Regions from separate parts of the Paenibacillus hamazuiensis genome, predicted to be linked through region 2. Evidence: predicted binding sites of a transcription regulator. Region 2 holds the regulator's gene; the other holds the start of a gene.
What was found. The regulator LexA, encoded in region 2, represses DNA repair genes until DNA is damaged. The targets are predictions, from matches to a motif close to CGAACATATGTTCG.
Positions count from the first base shown of each region.

Region 1: a site for LexA is predicted at 2,002-2,015, ahead of MYS68_RS14705 (SPL family radical SAM protein). Genes of this name have one in related genera too.

Region 1 is NZ_JALRMO010000001.1:3,321,193-3,324,305, reverse strand. It holds gene MYS68_RS14715 (stalk domain-containing protein) at 1-141, opposite strand, end outside; cyclic di-AMP (ydaO/yuaA leader) riboswitch at 141-281, opposite strand; gene MYS68_RS14710 (hypothetical protein) at 455-961, opposite strand; gene MYS68_RS14705 (SPL family radical SAM protein) at 1,040-1,981, opposite strand; gene MYS68_RS14700 (hypothetical protein) at 2,144-2,377, shown strand; gene MYS68_RS14695 (spore coat protein) at 2,407-2,700, shown strand; gene MYS68_RS14690 (hypothetical protein) at 2,813-3,113, shown strand, end outside.
Region 2 is NZ_JALRMO010000001.1:2,131,559-2,134,671, forward strand. It holds gene glnA (type I glutamate--ammonia ligase) at 1-823, shown strand, start outside; gene lexA (transcriptional repressor LexA) at 909-1,532, opposite strand; gene MYS68_RS09315 (LysM peptidoglycan-binding domain-containing protein) at 1,677-2,018, shown strand; gene MYS68_RS09320 (hypothetical protein) at 2,087-2,449, shown strand; gene MYS68_RS09325 (DUF896 domain-containing protein) at 2,580-2,765, shown strand; gene MYS68_RS09330 (hypothetical protein) at 2,792-3,113, shown strand, end outside.

The DNA of each region.
Region 1 (3,113 bases), 1.2 Mb from region 2:
GGGAAATTGCACAAGCTCATCATTAACTTGCACCTTCACGTCATCTGCCAAAAGCGGTTCGGCCTTAGCCGGGGCAGGGGCGGACAAATGTAAAGAAACCATCGAGCAGACTAAAACCAATCCTGCTATCAGTTTGTTCAAAGCTTACCTCCTATTGCCTCCGAGGTTAGTTGACGGGTTCGGGAAGAGGTTTCCCTAGCTTGAATAATCTTGCATTCACCCCAATTGCGAAGCGTCCCCCGTACCAATACTTTCCGTATTGGATTCGACACTTTATAAAAAGTACCACAGTACCCGAATGGTTTCAATGTATAAAATGTGCCAATTGCTTCCTATAATCACCAATTCGTCTGAAGGCAGACATTTAACCCGGCTGCATTGTCTTTTATAGGCGGCTGCAAATGGAAAACAGCTCCCTTAAAGGCAGGAAGCTGTTTTCGAAAGGGATCGGTTATTATCCGCGGTTTTCGCCCGCCCTTCCCCGGTTGAACAAGCCCAGCAAGCCGAGCAGCCCAAGCCAGCCGACCCAATCGTAATTGGTCCGGTTATCCACAGAGGTGGCGGTGTAGCTGTTATCGCGATACGCGGTTCCGCGCTGGCCTCCGTACGTGATGCCGGTAACGGAGCCGTCGGCGGCATATCCGATCGAATTGGGCCGGATGTTATCCCCTCCTGCATACCCGGTCCCCTGCTGGGCGGCAAAATTGCGGACCGGCGTCGCATCGGTGCCGCGGTTGCCGAGACCGGCAGGCCCTGTTCCGTTATTGCCGAAAGTGCCCAAATGACCCGCCGTACCGAGCGAACCGTACGGCGTGTAATCGCTATTGTTCGTGACGACATTATTGCGGGTGGTTGAAGCGGAGGAAGCCGTATTTGCAGAAGCCGATTCCGCGGATATGACCGTCATCGGCAAACCTGCCATGAGCAGCACGGCGATAGCAACGCTTTTCAATGCGTTCATGAAAGTCGCTCCTTTATTAAGATTAGGTACACCTATATCTTTTTTCAGGAAGCGGCTGCTTATGCGAACGGGCGATGTTTAAAAAGCGAAGCTGAGCTGCACCGGTTTCTCTTCGGACGCTTCGTCTTCGTCGCCTTCCCGTCCCGAGTACGGTTCGTACGAGATGAATCCGTACTCTTCCAATAAGGTGTTGACGCGGGCGATTCCTTCTTTCCGGTAATCGGCGGGCAAATAAGGAGACGATGCGTAAAAACGAGCATACTCCTCCACCAGGTGTGGGTAGCCGGTACGCAAGGTCTGGAAAAACCAGACTTTGACATCCCGGGTATTCAGGCGTAAATACGACGGCATGACAAAGCGCGGCGCATAAGAGCGGGCTTCGCCGAGCAGCCGGCGCAGCTCGTCCTCCGTATCCATCAAAAGCGGCAAAATCGGAGCCATAAAAATTCCCGCTCGGATACCCATCTCTCCCAGCCGGCCGATCGTTTTCAGCCGTTCAAGCGGGGAAGGGGTGAACGGCTCGAAGTCCCGCCATATTTTAAGATTGAGCGTATTGAGGCTTATATTGACAGTAGCGTCCGGGATCGCTTGAAGCAAATCGATGTCGCGTAATATGAGCGGAGAGCGCGTCGTCACGCTGACCGGGACTCCGTAGCGGGCGAACAACTCCAGCGCTTGCCGGGTCAGCCGGGCTTTCGCCTCCACCGGCTGGTACGGGTCGGTCGCCGTGCCGACGGCGACTTTGCCGAACTTCTTTAACCCGCCGCGGCTTCTTGCCGCTTTCCGCAGCTGCTCTTCCAGCGCCTCGGGCACGTTTTCCTTGATAAAAATATGCTTTTGGAACGTATCGTCCGTCTCCATGCCGAGAAACGAATGGGTGGAGCGGGCATAGCAAAAGCTGCAGCCATGCTGGCAGCCGCGATACGGATTGAGCGACCAGGAAAAAGGCATGGAAGGGGCCGTTACTTGGTTCAAAGCGGTTTTCGAGCGGATATGTTCAAAGGTTACCGGTTTGCTCATCGTTTTCCACCTCATAATAGCGAATATATGTTCGTATTTAATGTATCTTATCCGAACGGTTTTATGCAAGTGGAAAAAACAGGACCTGCCGCATAAGCTTGCGGAAACAAGCAAAAAGTAAGGTGGTGTTCGGCAGGTCTTTTGCAAAAGGAGGTGCAACAGATGAACGCGACGACGCAATCCCCTCAGGCGCAAACGATTGGAGCCGTCAACTTGGCGACGCATGAGATTTTGGAGATGAGAGAGCTTTTGTCCAGCAAAAATGTTTGCCTGACCAAATCCGCAACGATGCAAGCGCTGGCTTCCGACCCGGAATTGAAAACATTGCTTCAACAGGATGTACAGCAATCCAAGCAAGCAATCCAGGAGCTTTCCGCAATTTTATCCAAAGTATGACATAACCAATGACGAACGGAGATGATCTTATGAATACGCTGCTGGAAAATATGACGGGGATGGGCAGCATGACCGATCAGGTGATCGCAAACGATTTGCTGATTGCCGCTAAAACGGGCATCAAGGATTGCGCGGTGGCCCTTACCGAGGCGACGACGCCGGAGGTTCGGCAAATTTTGAAAAAGCAGCTGGACCAAGCGATTTCTTCCCACGAAAAAATTTCGGCTTACATGATCCAAAAAGGACTGTATCACCCGACTCAGGTGAAACAGCAAATTCAGCTGGATTTGCAAAACGCCCAAACCGCGACAGGTTTGGCATAATTTGAATTTGAAGTCCCCGCGGCTCCCGGAAGGGGGCCATTATTTTTTTGTCAGGAAAAAATTTGAAACAAATGATGAAATCCTCTCGTTTGTTATTGGGGGGTGATGATCAATGAGAAAGTGGCTACTTATTATCGGTGTTTTTATGAGTGCGGCGGCGTGCAGTACAATTTCAACTCCGCCGGAGCCTGTTGCCGAAAATCGCGATAATCCGAACATCAAAGCGGGTGACTTTTCAATCCCTGCCTCTGAGCAGAAGCAATCTTTTTCGGCAAAAATATACGTCCCCGGACAGGTAAAAGCAAATGAAGAGTTCGTCGTTGAAGCCTCGCTGGAAAACTTGTCCGACAATGATTTCACAATGGCGCATGCGGCAAAAATTTTTTATTTCATTATAAAGGACAGCAGCGGCA
Region 2 (3,113 bases):
AATCGTCATCACGCTGGAGGAAATGGGCTTTGAGATCGAAGCCTCCCACCATGAGGTAGCACCCGGACAGCACGAAATCGACTTTAAATATGCCGATGCGCTCAAAGCGGCCGACCAGATCCAAACGTTCAAGCTCGTCGTTAAAACGATCGCCCGCAAGCACGGCTTGCACGCCACATTTATGCCGAAACCTCTGTTCGGCGTGAACGGGTCGGGTATGCACTGCCATCAGTCGCTGTTCCGCGGCAACGAAAATGCGTTTTACGATGAAAGCGACAAGCTCGGCCTCAGTACAACCGCCAGATATTATATGGCAGGCATTTTGAAGCATGCCCGTGCGTTCGCTGCGATCACAAACCCGACCGTCAACTCGTACAAGCGTCTGGTACCGGGTTATGAAGCTCCTTGTTACGTAGCATGGTCAGCCAGCAACCGCAGCCCGATGATCCGTATCCCGGCTTCCCGCGGCCTCAGCACCCGGATCGAAGTGCGCAATCCGGATCCGGCGGCAAATCCTTATTTGGCTCTGGCTGTCATGCTGAAGGCCGGTCTTGACGGCATCAAGCACAAAACGCAGCTGCCGCCGCCAACCGACCGCAACATTTACGTCATGAGCGACGAAGAGCGCGAAGAGCAAGGGATCCCGAGTCTGCCGGTGAATCTGAAAACGGCAATTGACGAGCTTTTGCGCGACGATGTGATCTGCGACGCGCTCGGCGATCATGCTCTGGCGCATTTCGTGGAATTGAAAGAAATCGAATGGGACATCTATCGGACCCAGGTGCACGCTTGGGAAAGAGACCAGTACATGTCGTTGTACTAATACTAAGAAAAAAAGCCCCTCTTGCCTCGGCTTCGGCCGGCGAGAGGGGCTTTATTGCATTTGCATGAGGGATGGCGATCGTCGATTAATGAATGTCTCTGAACAGTCCGATCACTTTGCCCAGGATGGTTACGTTTTTCAAAATAATCGGTTGAAGAGTGGGATTCTCGGGCTGCAGGCGGAAATGATCGCGTTCCTTGTAGAAGCGCTTCACCGTTGCTTCATCATCTTCCGTCATGGCGACGACGATGTCGCCGTTGTTGGCGGTCGGCTGCTGGCGGACGATGACGTAGTCGCCGTCGTGGATGCCGGCATCGATCATGCTGTCGCCGATGACGCTGAGCATGAACACGTTGTCGTCGTTCACATAATGGCTCGGAAGCGGGAAATAATCTTCGATGTTTTCAGTGGCCGTAATAGGTACGCCGGCGGTTACCCGCCCGATGAGCGGCACCCGCACGACGGAAAGAGCGAAAGCGCCCGATCCTTCGCCGCTGCCGTCCAAAATTTCGATGGCTCTAGGCTTGGTGGCGTCCCGGCGAATTAAACCTTTCTTCTCCAGTCTTTCCAAATGTCCATGAACTGTGGAACTGGAGGCTAGTCCCACCGCTTCGCCGATCTCTCTGACGGACGGCGGGTAACCTTTGTCTTTGACCTCATTTTTAATAAATTCCAGTATCGCTTGCTGGCGGTTGGAAATTTTCCCCACGGTCATCACTCCATATTTGTATTCGTTATCCAAAGTATAGCACAGAACCGGAGTTCGTACAAACATAAGTTCGAGAAAACATATTGACCCAAACGAATGTTCGTGTTATTATGAGACCAGAACAAATGTTTGGAGGTCATTTCAATGTATACAAATTCAGCGTTAGTAAATAACAAAGCAGACACATCGGTGATTAAACATAAAAAGCTTGTTCGCTTTTTGTTCGTATTGTTTGTCGTTTCAATCATATTTACTTTTTCTGCTTTAGTAACGGTGTATGCGAGCGGAGAATCGGCCTCGGTCAAAACTTCCGGAACCGCGGAGACCAGATCAGTTGTCGTTATGCCAGGAGACACGCTGTGGTCAATCGCTTCCGCCAACAAAACGCGAGATCAGGACATACGTACATACATCGATAAAATCAAGGAAGCGAACAAGTTGAAGAGCAGCGTTTTGAAGGAAGGCCAGCTGTTATTTTTACCTTGACCTTTCGTACGTTCTGCCACCGTGTTATACTAAGTTTACCATTTTCATAGAGAGGGTGGGGTAGAACGTTGGAACAATTGCTAAGGGAATTGTTGGACCGCTTCACCGGCCTAGAAAATCGAATGATCGGCCTTGAAAATCGCTTCATCGGCCTCGAAGATCGGATGATCGGCTTGGAGAACCGCATGTCCGGTTTGGAAGACCGGATGACCAAGCTGGAAAACAATATGCAGGAAGTAAGGGCGGAAGTTCGGGAGCTGAATCAGCGGGTGGACAGGCTGGAGAAGACTCTTCAAGAATATCATGCGGAAAATATCAATGCCGACAATGTTATTCTTGAAAAAGTCAGGTTGACCCATGACAGATTGGATTACCAATTAAGCAGAATCGCCAAAGCTGAGGAACAGCTTCATTTACTTGTACATAATTAATGATCAGGCCCTATCGAGGGCCTTTTTACTTTGTCTGTGAAGCTGGCTTGACAATATGTACAGACAATGTCAAAGTATATTTTGTATTTTGGAAAAATGGACTATGAAGGCGAACATCGGGAGGACACTCATGAGCGAAAACAATCCGGACTATATTGAGCGAATTAATCAGTTGGCCAGGAAAGCGAAAGCCGAGGGGCTTACGGACGCGGAAATCGACGAACGCAACGAATTGAGAAAAAGGTATATAGAAGCATTTAAAACTTCGCTGCGTGTCCAATTGGACAATATCAAATTTGTCGATAAAGAAGAGTAGAAGATTAAGTTATTAGGGGGATCGGAATGTCGCGAAAATGGGAACGCATGGTTCAAAAAAATACGAAGCATCTGAATAAGCAGCGGGTGAAAGTTGGGAAAAAACCGCTCTCCGGCGCTTCATCCGACGAAGGGGTGACGATTCGCGGGAGAAGCTGGTTTTTTCCCGTCATATTGATCGCGGTCGGTATTTTCTGCTTTATTTCGTTCCGGGGCCTTGCCCAGCAGGACAATATGTATTGGATAACGGGCGGCTGTTATATTTTGCTCGGTATATTTACATATCTCGTTCGCCGGCCTTATTTGAAAATCGGAAAAAAGGAGCTGTCCACCCGCCGGTTTTCCGGAG